2 regions of the Bacillus sp. TL12 genome follow, and region 2 is predicted to be linked to the other one. Evidence: a T-box and tRNA genes for the amino acid it is inferred to sense, from the RefSeq annotation. Region 2 holds a T-box; the other holds one or more tRNA genes.
What was found. A T-box is a leader RNA that pairs with one kind of tRNA and senses whether it is charged. The one in region 2 lies ahead of ileS2 (isoleucine--tRNA ligase), so its partner is inferred to be a tRNA-Ile.

Region 1: it encodes a tRNA-Ile, which carries the amino acid that the T-box ahead of ileS2 (isoleucine--tRNA ligase) is inferred to sense. The anticodon was not compared.

Annotation. Positions count from the first base shown of each region.
Region 1 covers NZ_JAJJBY010000001.1:143,930-152,739, forward strand. Annotated here, with positions in the region: gene LOK41_RS00840 (PstS family phosphate ABC transporter substrate-binding protein) at 1-840, opposite strand, end outside; gene LOK41_RS00845 (peptidoglycan D,D-transpeptidase FtsI family protein) at 1,158-3,263, opposite strand; gene LOK41_RS00850 (MFS transporter) at 3,373-4,650, opposite strand; gene sodA (superoxide dismutase [Mn]) at 4,787-5,398, opposite strand; tRNA gene LOK41_RS00860 (tRNA-Ile) at 5,624-5,697, opposite strand; gene LOK41_RS00865 (DUF1189 domain-containing protein) at 6,109-6,876, shown strand; gene LOK41_RS00870 (hypothetical protein) at 6,941-7,288, shown strand; gene ispG (flavodoxin-dependent (E)-4-hydroxy-3-methylbut-2-enyl-diphosphate synthase) at 7,453-8,553, shown strand; gene LOK41_RS00880 (Fur family transcriptional regulator) at 8,588-8,810, opposite strand, start outside.
Region 2 covers NZ_JAJJBY010000005.1:122,002-130,811, reverse strand. Annotated here, with positions in the region: gene LOK41_RS06965 (aspartate carbamoyltransferase catalytic subunit) at 1-150, opposite strand, end outside; gene uraA (uracil permease) at 299-1,582, opposite strand; gene pyrR (bifunctional pyrimidine operon transcriptional regulator/uracil phosphoribosyltransferase) at 1,728-2,270, opposite strand; gene LOK41_RS06950 (RluA family pseudouridine synthase) at 2,474-3,382, opposite strand; gene lspA (signal peptidase II) at 3,387-3,845, opposite strand; gene LOK41_RS06940 (TraR/DksA C4-type zinc finger protein) at 3,969-4,298, opposite strand; gene ileS2 (isoleucine--tRNA ligase) at 4,517-7,282, opposite strand; T-box leader at 7,367-7,589, opposite strand; gene divIVA (septum site-determining protein DivIVA) at 7,641-8,147, opposite strand; gene LOK41_RS06925 (YlmH family RNA-binding protein) at 8,239-8,810, opposite strand, start outside.

The sequences.
Region 1 (8,810 bases), on a different contig from region 2:
AGCAAGTCTGCCCGCATGTTGCATCATAAATGTCACATACTCTGCCACACTGCTTTTATTTCGAATAGAATCATGATTTACATAAGCAAATAATGATCTTGACAATGGCTTATAGGCACCTGATTGAATGGTTTCTTTCGTTGGTCGTACACCATTTACTTTTATGGCCTTTACCTTATCCTGATTTGCCATATAATACGCATATCCCACAAATGCAATTGCATTTTTATCATTCATTACCCCTTGCACAATGACTTGATCGTCCTCAGATAAAGAAACTGTTTTTGCAAGACGATTGTTTTGCAAGATAGCACTTTGAAAATAATCATATGTGCCAGAATCCACACCCGGCGCATAAAATTGTACTTTTTCGCGTGGCCACCCTGGATGAATATGTGACCATCTTTTCGTTTTTCCATTTTCACTCCATAATAGACGTAATTCCTCTGTCGTCATATTATCTGCCCATGTATTTTGACGATTCACAATGATTGTGAGACCATCATAAGCAATTTCAAATGGTGTAAACTGGATGGAGTTTTTTCTCATAAAGTCTTCTTCTACTTGTTTCACCTTTCGTGAAGCATTATTAATGTCTACTTCACCTTTTCCAAAACGGTGAAATCCTCCCCCTGTCCCAGATATACTAATAGAAATTTTTACACGCGGATCTTTTTTTGTGTACTCTTCCGCTATCGCTTCCATAATGGGAAAGACGGTTGAGGATCCATCAACTCTCACTTCCCTCACATCATTAGCAGCAGATGTAGTAGACGCATACGAAAACGCAAGGCATATCGATATTGCGAAAATCTTGATACATTTCCTTGTCCACTTCACGTGTAGTTCCTCCTAGAAGTATCCCGAAGTAACAGGATTACAGATATAAGAATACTGCCGAACTATTAATCCGGTTTTAATAATTTGTAAAAGTTTTGTAAAGTTCAACTTAACATGAAGGAATACGATGCTCTTTTCTCATTTTCACTTCTCTTCTCAAAAGTAAATATATGACCGGTCAGACTATGAGAGTGTTCATTTTTTCAGCATTTCATTTTTCGCATATGATACGCTTGTCCACAATTACTATACTCTATGCATAAAATACAAAAAAAGCACACTATCTTTTGAGATAGTGTGCCAAATTTACATATTTTTTATTCTTCTTTTTTACCTTTTTCGTCCTTAGGTGCTTCCCCTGTAATTTCTTGTTTCTTCAGTTCAAAGTAAGCATCCGTAATGGCACGACCGATATCTCCGTTAACTCCAGACTTATCGTTGTGTACCCATGGAACAACAACAGAGAATGCAACTTCAGGGTTATCAAGCGGTGCATAACCTACTAATGTTAAGTTATAAGTTGGTACAGGCTCGCCTTTTGCATTTCTTCCGATGTCTTTATTACCGCCATAAAATGTTTGCGCTGTCCCTGTCTTTCCAGCAGCTTTATATGGTGCGTTACTAAAGTATTTTGCTCCTGTACCACCTGACTCATTAAATACTTGTCTAAATCCTTCTTGAACACGTTTGATTTGATCTTCAGGCATATCAACACGATTTAACACTTTCGGTTCCATCGATTGAATCACTTTTCCAACTTCATCTGGTTTAGATGTCGGTTGACGAATTTCTTTTACAATTTGTGGTTGCATACGATAGCCACCATTTGCAATTGTTGAAACATATTGTGCAAGTTGAAGCGGTGTATACGTATCATATTGTCCAATCGATAAGTCTAATAAGAAACCTGGTTGGGATCCTAATCCCCTCTGACCGGATATTTCATTTGGTAAATCAATTCCTGTTTTCACTCCAAGTCCAAACTGTCCAAAATAATAACGCATCTCATCGAATGCTTTTTTCTTAATATCTAATGTACCACCTCGAACATATGGTACTCCAGCAATATTCATAGCTGTTTTAAACATGTATACGTTAGAAGACATTTTTAAGGCAGTGAGGTCATTAATATAACCCATCGTTTTCCAAGAAGCTTTTACTGGTGTACCTTTCAATTTAATCGGCTCATCCAATAATGTTGTCCCAGGCTGAATTGCGCCTGTTTGATATCCCGTTAGTATCGTAGCACCTTTCACGGTTGAACCCATCGGATATGCACTTGTCATCGTTCCTAGTGCGTAGTCTTTTATCTCTTTCGTTCCATTTTCCTCTACGATTTGTTTCCCAGCCATAGATAAAACTTCACCATTTTTCGGATTCATCATCACAACAAATGCTCTATCTAAAAGTGGCTCTGATCCTGCATATTGTTTTAAACTCTTTGTAAGAATTTCTTCTACACGTTTTTGCAGTTCCATATCAATTGTTAAATTCAGGTCGTTGCCTCGTTGCCCTTTGGATACATTTATCGTTTCTAAAATATTTCCGTCTTTATCTGTAATATTTCTCACTTCTGCTTTTGTACCGTGAAGTGTATCCTCATATTGCTGTTCAATATAACTTTTACCAACGCGGTCGTTACGATTATAATCTCGAACAAGGAAATAATCTAATCGTTCCCTTGGTAACCCTTCATCTGAGCTTGTCACACCACCAAGTACACTGCGGAACATATCATCATAAGTGTATTTACGATCCCAATCAACTGTCGTATCGATACCTGGTAACAACGCTAAGTTTTCACTAATGATTGCATATTCTTCTGGTGTTACATCTTTTTTTATGATTTGCGGCGTCATTGCATATCCGCCGTCCATCTTACTCTTAATTGCAAGTATTTCTAAATCTTCCGCTGTTAATTGATTGATTTCCGCCTCTGTCACACGATTACGCTGACGCTCTGCAATTTCTTTATCATCAATTTTCTTTGCTTTAAATTCTGCTTGGTCTTTCTTTGTAATCTTTTCTTTCGCTTCCTCTTCATGTAACGAAAGCCAATAATCTTTTTTATCACGTTCTGTTAATTTATCTGGCGATACTTCAATTAGCTTTGCCAATTTTTTCGCCGTCTCTAAACGTTCTTCTGAAGTTGAACCCTTCATTCTTGTAAACGTAATTGTACGAACCGGGTTATTATCCACAACAGCTCGACCATATCTGTCAAAAATTTTCCCGCGTGGAACCGGATTGCTTACTGTTGAGTTTTCCTTTTTTTCAACCTCATTTTTATAATCTTCACCATGTACAATTTGTACCATTCCAAGCTTCACAATGATTGCTGAAAACATTAAAAACACACAAAAAAACAACACGTTAAGCCGGAACGGAACGTGGGTCTTCTTTTTTTTCTTCTTTTTACTCATACGAACCCCCTCTACCAACAGCTATGTAATAGGAAAGGGACACCTAGTTACAGGTGTCCTCACTGCTGTTTTACATGTCTTTTTATTCTAGCATAAAACCCGGAAGAAGTTAACCTTCTCGTTCGGTATGATTTTGTGTTGTTTCAGGTGCTGGAATCCTTGTTTTATTTGGATTCCCTTCTCCATATTTGACATTTCTAACAGCAAAATAAATAAGTAAATGTCCAGCTCCAAGAATACATAATAAAACAGGTAAGCTTTTTTCTGGTGGAAAAAATGATACTGCACATAAGAAACTTAAAACAGAACATATTCTCCCGCTGTTCAGCCATAGCTCTCGTACAACAATATACTCAACACGCCACTCTCTGGCTTGCTTTGCTCTTCCAATTACATCATATGTCATAGAACCATATGGAACGAGTAAAATTGGGTAAGCAATAGCGATACATGCTGCATAAATGAGTAATTTTACATATGTAACGTGAAAAATAACTAAAAATACGACGACATACAAAATAATCCCACCAAGTAAAATCGCTTTTTTTCTCCATTCCTTTCTTAATATACGCGCAACCAAATAGTAGCATATAAAAGATACAGCTGAATTGACTAAACTATATTTCCCTAGCCCAAATTCACTTCCTGATGCTAAATAGACGTATACAGAAATAACAAAAACAAACGTTCCTTCTCTCAATCCTTGAAAAAAATGTGCGCGTGTAATCCTTCCCCAGTTTTTATCGATCTTACGTTCTTTCAAAACTTGAACAATTTCATAGCGTCCTTCACATTCTCTTTTCGATAAAAAGAAACTTATGACAACAGCAATTGCAAATAAAGTTAATGAAAGAAAAAAGATAATCGTATACCCAGTCCACTTCTCCATACGCGAAATCGTATACCCAGCTGCTATTGGCCCAATCATTCCAGAGAAAGATGTTAACAAACCGAGAAAACCGTTAAAAAAGTCACGTGTTTCAGGCTCTGTAATTTCAAACGTCAACAAATTAAATGCCAGCCAATAAAAACCATATCCAATTCCTAGAAGACCACCAAGTAATAGAATATAATGTGAAGCACGTGTTCCTGCGAGTAAAACAACAACAAAAAAAGTCGCTAATGTTCCTACACCAATTCGCAGTAAAATAGCACGATCTATCCGCTTTGCCAATTTCCCTGCAAAAAGAAATGTTAATGGCTGCAATACAACGCTTGCTAAATTATACACTCCAAGGTTCACATAATTTTGTGTTTGTTTCCATAAATAAATGTTAACAAACGTGTTGGATAAAGAAATCGCGAGCGTATATAATCCCCCCATAACAAGTAACAATACTAAATCACGATTCACCTCGACATCGCCAATTACATGTTTCCACTTCATACATAACTCTCCTTTACTTCATGTTCTAGTCTTCCAAAGACCGACGCAATTATGTAAAAGAAAGCATACAAAAAAGCTAGGAGAATATTCCCCTAGCTTCTTCAATATCGACTTAAATAAAACGGAATAAGCGATATTACTTAGCTTCTTGGTAACGTTTTTCAGCCGCGTTCCAGTCTACAACGTTCCAGAATGCACCGATGTAGTCAGGACGACGGTTTTGGTAATGCAAGTAGTACGCATGTTCCCAAACGTCTAAACCGATAACTGGAGTTTTACCTTCTGTTAAAGGAGAATCCTGGTTTGGAGTGCTTGTTACTTCTAGCTCACCATTGTTTACTACTAACCAAGCCCAACCAGAACCGAAGCGAGTTGCACCAGCTTTTGCGAACTCTTCTTTGAATGCATCAAAGCTACCGAATTTCGCTTCAATTGCAGCTGCAAGTTCACCTACTGGTTGTCCACCACCATTTGGAGATAGAATTGTCCAGAAGAAAGTGTGGTTCACATGTCCGCCACCATTGTTACGTACTGCAGTACGAATTGCTTCTGGTACTTCATTTAAGTTTGCAACTAATTCTTCAACACTTTTGTCAGCTAGTTCTGCATGACCTTCTAACGCAGCATTTAAGTTTGTTACGTAAGTGTTGTGGTGTTTTGTATGATGGATGTTCATTGTTTCTTTATCAAAATGAGGTTCTAAAGCATCATACGCATAAGGTAAATTTGGTAATTCATGTTTTGCCATTGTTACATTCCTCCCATTTTATGTATTGCCAAAATAATTTAGCATACAACTTCATTTTACCCTAATTGCCATAGGGTGAAAACAAATTAAATCACATTGTCTTGCTATCACTAACGTAGCAAAATTCCCATTTCTTTTCAAACAAAATGCTCATATATTTCGTAAAAAAAAGCTCCCTTCTACAAGGAAGCTTTTCGTCTACATGATAAACATATGAAATGGATATGGACCCTGTAGGACTCGAACCTACGACCGGACGGTTATGAGCCGTCTGCTCTAACCAGCTGAGCTAAGGGTCCAAAATTATGTATATAGCGGTGATTAAAATTCAGATTCACCACCAAATCTCCAAAGAACATTCATAAAAGCTGAAAACTGTAAGATATATCAATTAAGAAATGTAAGATAAATTTACCATATAAAAAAGAAAAGTGTCAATTATATTTTTACCTTTCTGCTACGCAGAACAAAAAATAGCCTACACTCATTTCCTCCCTTTGTTTTCATTTCGCACAGGGCAGGAAAAAGATTTAATCGCTTCAGACGGATGCTCTCCCCACCTAAATTTATAAGTAATAAATCCTCTATACAGTCCAACTACCAGAACATTAACCTTATTTCATACGATATAGCTTGTGATTCACTAGATGCGTACGTTACAATGACTTTATGCATCAATCTATCATACATATAGCAAAGGAAGTGAATAGATGTCCATCTTTACACAACTAATAAAAAGTTTATATTCGCCAAAGGATATGGCCCTTTTTCGTTTTCAAAAAATGGGAAAAACAATTCTATACGTCATGTTATTGTGTTTCATCGCAACGATCCCTAAAACTTTCATATTCGGAAACTTCGTACAAGATGTTGTTTCTTCTGTACATCAATCCATTGAAAAAGATCTCCCCGATTTTAAAATTGAGAATGGTGAACTTCACGCTGACGTCAAAGAACCTATTATAAAAGAAGATGGAAATTTTGTTTTTGTATTTGATCCTAATGCAACAGATACGAATGCGTATGCAAATAAACAAGGTGTATTCGTTTTAAAAGATAAAGTTGTATCTATGAATAACAATCAAACACAAAGTCAATCTTACAGCGACTTCGGTAATGGGACATTTGAGAAAAAGGATATCCAAGGCATTGTATCAGCCATTGATAATGTCTATCCATTTCTCATGTTTGGTGTTGGAATAGCCATCTACCTGTTCCAATTATTCATTTCGTTCTTAGGCACAACTATTTTAGCCTTTATCGGTTCAGCAATGGTTGGTCAGCGAAAAGTATCTTACAAACAAGTTTGGACATTAACAGCTTACAGCTATACGATTCCAACTATTTTCTTTATGATTATGAATGCATTAAACATAAATGTGCCAGGAACATTCTATCTGTACACTGCCATCATTTTAATCGTGCTGTATTTAACAATTAAAGAAATACCAAAACCTAAAGAAAAACACGAACTATAAAAAATGCCATTTTGGCATTTTTTTTTTGGACAAGCATATATTTCCTAACAAAGGAGTGAGGAATATGAAGAGACTTGGTGCACTCTTACTTGTGCTTGTTCTCGGTTACGTGTTTTATTACGATATTAAAATTGGTACTTTACCAATGTTAAGTTCATACAAAAAAACAACAGCTGCCCAAACTGTAAAAAAAGAAAATGTTGATACAAAAGCAAAAAAAGAAACAGATGTACAGTATAAAGCAATTGAAGTAAAAACAGGAGATACCGTTTTATCGATTACAGAAGCGATTAATAAGAAAAAAATTCCTTCTATTGAAAAGGTCATCGGTGATTTTAAACAGTTAAATAAAGATACGTCTGCAACAAAAATACAGATCGGAAAATCTTACAAATTTCCGTTATATCAATGAGCAATCACTTAATCCTTGTCAATTACATAAAGGCGCTGATACAATAGTAAAAGTGAAACCGAGCATATAGGTTTCTATTGCTTCATATCACATATACTATATTTGATATGAAACACAAAATAAGAAACTTCTTTTATAAGGAGAGCGATCTATTCGTGAATGAAATGACTCATCGTACAAAAACACGTCCTGTTAAAGTCGGTAATTTAACAATTGGCGGTAATAATGAATTAATTATACAAAGTATGACAACTACAAAAACACATGATGTGGAAGCAACTGTTGCTGAAATCAAACGTTTAGAAGAAGCGGGTTGTCAAATCGTCCGCGTTGCTGTTCCAGACGAACGTGCAGCAAACGCAATTGCTGATATTAAAAAACAAATTAACATCCCACTTGTTGCTGATATTCACTTCGATTATCGCCTTGCATTAAAAGCAATTGAAGGTGGCATTGATAAAGTACGTATCAACCCAGGCAACATCGGGCGTCGTCATAAAGTAGAAGCTGTTGTAAACGCTGCGAAAGAACGCGGTATTCCAATTCGTATTGGTGTAAATGCTGGTTCATTAGAACGTCATATTTTAGAAAAGTATGGATACCCTACTGCAGATGGTATGGTTGAAAGTGCTCTTCATCATATTAAAATTTTAGAGGACTTAGATTTCCATGATATTATCGTATCAATGAAAGCCTCTGATGTTAATTTAGCAATTGAAGCATATGAAAAAGCAGCTCGTGCTTTTAATTATCCACTGCACTTAGGTATCACAGAATCCGGAACACTATTCGCCGGAACAGTAAAAAGTGCTGCCGGTCTTGGTGCTATTTTAAGTAAAGGTATCGGAAATACACTTCGTATTTCATTAAGTGCTGATCCAGTTGAGGAAGTAAAAGTGGCTCGTGAATTGTTAAAATCATTCGGTCTTGCATCGAACGCTGCAACACTTATTTCTTGTCCAACATGCGGTCGTATTGAAATTGACCTTATCAGTATTGCAAATGAAGTAGAAGAATATATCTCTACGCTGAAAGTACCAATCAAAGTTGCCGTACTTGGCTGCGCTGTAAACGGTCCTGGTGAAGCTCGTGAAGCCGATATCGGTATTGCTGGTGCACGCGGAGAAGGTTTATTATTCCGTAAAGGAAAAGTCGTTCGTAAAGTACCGGAAGAAACAATGGTAGAAGAACTGAAAAAAGAAATTGATGTAATTGCTGCTGAAATGGCTGCAAATCAAGAAAAAGAAAAACAAGAGCAAAAATAATAAAAAGCTCGTCAGTTTCATAACTGGCGAGCTTTTACTTTACACATTTTGGGCAACGCCCATATATTTCAAACTTATGTCCTGTTACTTCATATCCCTTAAAATCTTTATTCATAAAATCCATTGGACAGGAAGTAATTTCTTTTGTACCACCACAATCCAAACAAATAAAGTGATGATGATGTTCCATAATAGAGCATGTAAAACGAAAATGCTTTTCTCCATTTAATTCAGTTTGCTCCAAAACACCAATTTCA
Region 2 (8,810 bases):
TGTTCTTGTACTGTTTTCAAAGAATAAGTTCGCTACAAATGTTTGCTCTGTTGTTTTTTTCTCTTTTCCATTCGCAAAATCTTCTGCGTCTTTTAGGATTTCTGAAATCTCTTGTTTCGATAGTTCACTCATCGTTAACAAATGGCTCATTGTCATCCCTCATCTTTCTCGTTTTTATGATAACATTTTTGTATTAATATAACAATAATTGCATGGAAATACCCTAGTCGTGTGAGACTAGGGTGCAAGAAAGAAGCTCCCCTTTTTCGTCTCACAGGACTCAATTAAAAGGTTGTTGTTATGAAGCAATCTGCTTAGATTGTTGTTTCTGTTTCATTTCAGGTAACAGTAGATTTAATAGTACACCAACGATCGCTGCCAGCGCCATGCCTTCTACTTGGAATGATTCTCCGACACGGAGTACCGCCCCACCAATACCGATTACAAGTATAACCGATGCGATCATTAAGTTGCGTTTGTCACTTAAATCTGTTTTGTCGTCTACCATCATGCGTAAACCGCTTGATGCGATTACACCGAATAATAAGATTGATACACCACCCATAACCGGTGTTGGAATCGAATGAATCAGTGCTGAAATCTTACCGATAAACCCGAACATAATGGCGAATACTGCTGAACCAATGAATAAGTATACACTGTACGCTCTCGTAATTGCTAGCACACCGATGTTTTCACCGTATGTTGTATTCGGTGGTCCACCTATTAATGATGCGATCAATGTTGCCACACCATCACCGAAGATTGAGCGATGTAAGCCTGGTTTTTCAATTAGATCTCTTTTAATAACATTTCCAAGTACAATTTGATGTCCGATATGTTCTGAGATTGTTACAAGTGCAACTGGTACCATTAAGAGTACAATCTTCCATGAAAACTCTGGAGTATATGTTACAAATGGTATTGTGAAGTCTGGTACGTCAAACCATTTTGCCTCAGCTACCGGTTTTAAATCTACAAGCCCTTGGAAGTAAGCGAAGATATATCCTCCGATGATTCCAAGCAATACTGGTATGATACTGAAAAATCCTCTTCCAAATATGGAGCAAATGATTGTAATAGCTAATGTTACTAACGCTACTGAAAAGTGTGTAAAGCTGTACTTGCCATCCGCACCGTTCATCGCCATGTTAACTGCTGTGTGTGCTAAAGCTAAACCGATAACCATTACGACTGGACCAACTACGATTGGCGGAAGTAATTTCATAATCCATTCTGAACCAGATTTTTTAATTCCGATTGAAATTAAGAGATACACAAGTCCTGCTAGTATTCCACCAAGCATCGCTGCTCCCGGTCCACCCGCTGTTTTTGCTGTAATAATTGGTGCGATAAACGCGAATGATGATCCTAGATATGCTGGTACTTGACCTTTTGTTATAAGAAGGAACGCTAATGTTCCTAATCCACTTGAGATTAAAGCAACTGATGGATTCAGTCCTGTTAAAAACGGAACAAGCACTGTTGATCCGAACATCGCAAATAAATGTTGTATACTTAAAAATAACCATTTTCCCGGCTTCGGTACTTCATGAATGTCTAACACTGGCTTTTGCTCCATTGTTACATCCTCCTTCAGTTTAAAACTTTGCAATAAAAAAACTCTTTGTGACTGTGCACAAAGAGTCCTATACTTTCGTATGCCAAATTTGACATACGAAAGCCAAGACCCTTTGGCAGCCTCACAGGACTACATTTAAAAGGGCTTACTTATCATATATACTTACTCGATCTTGTTGATCTGTCTCTTGCAAATCAACTTCGATACGCTCTTCACTTGATGTTGGAATGTTCTTTCCTACGTAATCAGCGCGAATCGGTAATTCACGGTGACCTCTATCTACAAGAACAGCTAATTGAATTTGTGATGGTCTTCCCAAATCCATAAGAGCATCCATCGCAGCTCGAACTGTTCTTCCTGTATATAATACATCATCTACAAGGATTACTTTTTTCTTCGTAATATCTACAGGGATATCTGAACCTTTTACTAACGGTTCTTTATTTTTTGATTGAAGTGTTAAATCATCACGATATAGTGTAATGTCTAATTCCCCTACTTCAATCTCTTTTCCTTCAATTTGACCAATGCGTTCTGCTAAACGCTTTGCAATAAAGATACCACGTGTTTTAATTCCGACAAGAACACAATTATCAACACCTTTATTACGTTCCACAATTTCATGACTAATACGTGTTAAAGCGCGGCGAATCATTTGGTCATCTAAAACGACAGCTTTTTCTTGCATGCTCTACACCTCCAAGCTTTTTTCTTGCGTGAGAGGAATGGTATAAAAAAAGTCCTCTCAGCGTGTGCGAGAGGACTTTTGAAAAAAGGGTACAGCATACCCTAAGTATTTCAAACCGTTACCTTCTCAACCTCACGGGGCTGTGTTAAAGGATCATTATTTAACTGTAGTCAGTATCTCAGTTTTCTTATGATTTGTCAATACTATTTCCGTAAAATATTTAGCGTTTCTTCAAATACTTCTGGAATCGGTGCCTCAAACTCAATATATTCACCAGTACGAGGGTGATCAAACCCTAAAATCCCTGCATGAAGCGCCTGTCCATTTATATCTAATGTTTTTTTCGGACCATATTTTGGATCTCCTGCAAGTGGATATCCAATATATTTCATATGAACACGAATTTGATGCGTACGCCCTGTTTCTAAACGACATTCAACAAGTGTGAAATCTTTAAATCGTTCTAATACTTGAAAATGCGTAACAGCATTCTTACCATTTTCATCAACGGCCATACTTTGACGCTCTTTCTTATCACGACCAATTGGAGCATCGATTGTCCCTTTATCATGTGGAATTACGCCGTGAACGATTGCTTTATAGCGTCTTGTTACTGTTTTTTCCACAAGCTGATTTACAAGAGATTCATGCGCCATGTCATTTTTAGCAACCATTAATAAACCAGATGTGTCTTTATCAATACGATGCACAATACCAGGACGCATTACACCGTTAATACCTGATAAATCTGTGCAATGATACATTAATCCATTTACAAGTGTACCGCTTGTATGTCCAGGAGCTGGATGTACAACCATACCGCGTGGTTTATTAACGACTAATACATCTGCATCCTCATAATAAATTTCTAAGTTCATATCTTCTGCACGAATATCTAGTTCTTCTGGTTCTGGAATTGCTACCGCAATTTCATCATTTTCTTTTACTTTATAATTCCCTTTAATATCGTTTCCATTTACGGTTACAACGCCATCTTTAATCCACTGTTGTACCTGTGAACGTGACCATTCATTGTTTATTCCCGCAAGAAACTTATCAATCCGTTCGCTCTTTTGTTCTTCTTTAACTGTTACTTGTACTACTTCGCTCATTCAATTACTCCTTCATTTTCTTTCCTTCTAATAATGTTTGAATAATAATTAATACAACACCAATACATAAAGCTGAGTCGGCTATGTTAAATACCGGATAGTTGTATGAAAAAATATACACGTGAATGAAATCCACCACTTCTTGTCTAAATACACGATCAATAAAATTGCCAATTGCTCCGCCTAAAATAAGACCTAATGAAACCCCTAGGAGCCTATCTGTTTTCGCATACTTTTTCATATAAATTACGATAAAACCTACAAAAACAATTGTAATAATATAGAAGAACCACATTTGACCTTCTAAAATCCCCCAAGCAGCTCCTCTATTCCGATGTGATGTTATGTATAATACATTATCGATAATCGGGATACTTGTACCTAATTCCATGTTCTTTACAATTAACCATTTCGATACTTGATCGATAGCAATGACAAATAAGGCTATTAAATAATATATCATTTTCATTTCCCCCACAAAGACAGTGTACCTCAAAATTTTAGCATAGCTACGGTCTTTTCACAATGAACCTTTACGGAAGAATAAAATAAAACGAAAAAAGGTAACATAATATCGTTGTGCCTATCAAATATTTACTTTTTCATATAAAAATTCATGAACTGTACGTGCTGTTGGCATCATTTGCATTTGCTTTACAGGAATATACTTCCCAGTTTCTTCACAAATCCCATACATATCGATTTCCATTTTAAATAACGCTCGTTCAACATCTTTCAAATCTTCTCTTATATCATGTAAAAATAATTTCTTTTTTGCATCTTCCTTCATTTCATATCCTAGCTCTTGTCCAAATTCCACATGATACGCGTGCATCGCTTCTTTTGCCAGTCGCTCCTGTAATTCTTTTTTCATCAATTGCAATTCTTCTTTGATTTCCATGTAGATTTCATTCACGTGTACATTCCTCCCGGCTGCAATGTACCGTTAGTGTGTCCGAAATTTTCTCACTTACCGCTCACACATTTTTCCTTCATAGGAAAGTGCTTAAAATCCAATAGAAACCTTTAACAATCAAATTCTCGATACATCTACCGCATGCCAAGAAGAACCTTTACTTTAATACAAAAAACTGACTGCAGTAATTAGCAGTCAGTTTTTTTACTATCACATCATTATTTCACATAATTTTCTTTTACAACTGTCGCACAACGCTCACATAATGTTTCATGCTCAGCGTCTTTACCAATTGTTTCAGAAACAACCCAGCAACGTTCACATGTTTCACCAGTTGCCTGCGCTACAACAACAGCTGTATGCTCATATTTTGGAGCACCTGCTGGGGCCTCTTCCATTGTGCCACCAAGTTTGTACTCAGAAACAATAAACAATTGTTTTAAATCTTCGCTGATAGACTCTAACATTTGTTTCATTTCTGCAGTTGGATAAAGTGTAATACTCGCATTCAATGACTTACCAATTACTTTTTCATTACGAGCAACTTCTAACGCTTTTAATACATCGTCGCGAAGTGTCATAAATGCATCCCATTTTGTTTTTAACGCTTCAGCGCCTTCTACTTCCACTGCTTCTGGCATATCAGTTAGCTGAACACTTTCCTCTACAACATCAGGAATATATGGCCATACTTCATCCGCTGTATGAGGTAAGATTGGTGTTACAAGCTTTGTTAATGCAACAAGAACATCATAAAGTACTGTCTGAATCGCACGGCGGTCCGAATGATTCGCAGCCTCAATATATAAAATGTCTTTTGCAAAGTCTAAATAGAATGAACTTAAATCAATTGTACAGAAGTTATGAATTGCATGATATACTGCCGCAAAATCATATGTTTCATATGCTTCTTTTACTTTTGTAATTAAGTCATTTAATTTCACTAACATGTAGCGATCTACTTCACGTAGTTCAGCTTTTGCTACTGCATCTTGACTTGGATTAAAGTCAGCTAAGTTTCCTAATAAGAAACGGAATGTGTTACGGATTTTACGATATACTTCTGCAACTTGTTTTAAAATGTCATCTGAAATACGCACATCAGATTGGTAATCAACAGAAGATACCCATAAGCGTAAAATATCTCCGCCTAATTGATCCATAATTTTCTTCGGTACAACAATATTCCCGATAGATTTACTCATTTTACGACCTTCACCGTCTAGTACGAACCCATGACTTAGAACACCTTTATATGGCGCTTTACCAGTTACTGCAACTGCTGTTGATAAAGAAGAGTTAAACCAACCACGATATTGATCAGATCCTTCTAAGTATAAATCAGCAGGACGTTGCAAGTCCTCACGCTCTTCTAATACAGCTTGGTGAGAAGAACCTGAATCAAACCATACATCCATAATGTCTGTTTCTTTACGGAATTCACCATTTGGACTAGATGGATGTAAAAATCCTTCTGGTAATAAATCTTTTGCTTCACGTTCAAACCATACGTTAGAACCGTTCGCACGGAATAGATCCGCTACATGATTAATTGTTTCATCTGTAATAATTGGATCGCCATTTTCTGCATAGAAGACAGGAATTGGTACACCCCAAGCACGTTGACGAGAAATACACCAGTCACCACGGTCACGAACCATATTATGAAGACGTGTTTCACCCCATGCTGGTACCCATTTCGTTTCTTCAACAGCTTGCAATAACTCCTTACGGAATGCTTCAATAGATGCAAACCACTGCGCTGTCGCACGGAAGATAATTGGTTTTTTCGTTCTCCAGTCATGTGGATAAGAATGCGTAATAAATGTTAATTTTAATAACGCACCAACCTCTTCTAATTTTTCTGTAATAGGTTTATTCGCTTTATCATAGAATAAGCCTTCAAATCCAGGTGCTTCACTTGTTAGTACACCTTTATCATCAACTGGGCAAAGAACTTCTAAGCCGTATTGTTTACCAACAAGGAAGTCATCTTCCCCGTGTCCAGGTGCTGTATGTACACAGCCCGTACCAGCGTCCGTTGTAACGTGCTCACCAAGCATCACTAACGAATCACGGTCATAGAATGGATGCTTCGCAACTGTATATTCAAGTTCGCTACCTTTAACTGTTTTCACAACTTCCGCATTTTCCCATTCAAGCGTTTTTGAAACTGTGTCAAATAGCTCAGAAGCAATGATATATTTTTCATCATTTACTTTCACAATGCTATATTCAAGCTCTGGATGAACAGAAATACCTAAGTTTGCTGGCAGAGTCCAAGGCGTTGTTGTCCAAATGATAAATTTCTCATCACCTTCTAATACGTTTTTCCCGTCTTTTACTGGGAATGCTACGTAAATAGATGCTGATTTTTTATCTTTATATTCAATTTCAGCTTCCGCTAAAGCAGATTCACTTGTTGGAGACCAATAAACAGGCTTTTGCCCTTTATAGATGTAACCTTTTTTCGCCATGTCACCAAACACTTTAATTTGTTGTGCTTCATATGCTGGCTCTAAAGTGATATATGGATTATCCCAATCTGCACGTACACCTAAACGTTTAAACTGCTCACGTTGACGATCTACTTGTTCGTATGCATACTCTGCACATAATTTACGGAATTCTGCAACCGTCATCTCTTTACGCTTTACGCCTTTATTTGTTAAAGCTTGTTCAATCGGCAACCCGTGTGTATCCCATCCTGGTACATATGGTGCGCAATATCCAGTCATCGATTTGTAACGAACAATAAAATCTTTTAATACTTTATTTAAAGCATGTCCCATATGAATGTCACCATTCGCATATGGAGGACCATCATGCAGTACAAATAAAGGACGACCTTTTGTATGTTCTTGTACTTTTTCATAAATGTTCATCTCAGCCCATTTTTCTTGCATTGCTGGCTCACGTTTTGGTAAATTCCCACGCATTGGGAATTCTGTTTTCGGCATTAGTAATGTATTTTTGTACTCCATGCTCAATTCCTCCTCGAATCTATAAAAGAAAAAGACCTTTTTTTCTAAATAAATAGAATAAAAAAGAGACCTTCTCATCCCCCAAAAAGGGACGAGAAGGTCTCCCGCGGTACCACCCTAGTAGACCATGCGTGTATGCAATGATCCTCTTTATATTCTTAACGCGAATATACGCCTACGCTTACTTTTTGTTCAGCGCGGAACTCCAGGGTGATATTCCCATTTATCTCCTTATCCTGAGCTTACACCATCCTCAGTTCGCTATATAAGGTATGAAAAAGGTACTTATCCCTATCTTCGTTTTTCTTAATAAATATGTTGTTTAAAATTATATGTAATAATGAGAAAAACGTCAAGCTTACACTGTTTCTTCTTTCTTTAACAGCTCGTCCACTTCTTCTTCTAACTCAATTAATTTATCCCAATCATCATTGTTTAGCATTTCAAGCTGTGCTTCTAATAGCATACGGAAACGAGTGCGGAATACTTTCGCCTGCTTCTTTAATTCTTCAATATCAAATGCAACTTTTCTTGATTTTACTAAAGCTTCATTAATGATACGATCCGCATTCTTCTCTGCTTCTCGTACAATTAATTTTGCTTCTTTTTGTGCATTACGCTTTACTTCTTCCGCCGCTTCTTGTGCAACAACGATAGATTTATTTAGCGTATCTTCAATGTTAGAGAAATGATCTAACTTTCCTTCTAATTGCGCAACTTTTTCTTCTAATGCTTTCTTCTCACGAATGACTAATTCATAATCTTTGATGATTTGATCAAGAAACTCATTTACTTGATCCTCATCATAGCCACGGAATCCGCGACCAAATTCTTTGTTATGAATATCTAATGGTGTTAACGGCACAAACGCCACCTCCAAGTAGTTATCTAAATTTTCCTCTTTTAATTATATCTTTTCTTCGACAAAATAAGAGATTTTCCTTCTAAAAAACCAATCATTTTAGTATACCATACAAAACTCTCCATTTATCACGTTTCGTTTTTCCTTCTACAGAAAATAATTTACTTCGGCCATATCCCTTAACTGAAAAAACATCTCCAGGAAAGCACTCATATGCCGTTTGTTCTGTTATTTTCCAATTCACCTTCACAAGGCCATTTTTTATGAGTGGTTGTACCTTTTGACGTGATATATGAAGCATTTCAGCTAGCACAACATCTAAACGAAGTGATGAAACAGTCCCAGACTGCTCTTTCCATTCTTCTTGTAACCGCAATATTTTCTCTGCTTGCACAGAGGAAAGTGAGACCTTCATTTTACCTATGGATTGTAAATTCATTTCAATGTATGAAGCAACTTCTTTTGCAACTACAATTTGGGCACGATTTTCTTGAAGCAAAATATCACCGCATTTTTCTCTTGTTAAACCAAGAGACATAAATGAACCTAATATTTGCCGATGTTCAAGCGTATAAAATTTGGAAGGATAGTCAATTTCTAATACTTCAATTTGAAACTCTTCTTCATTTAAATCGAGATAATTCGGATAAATAAGAGCTCTTTTTC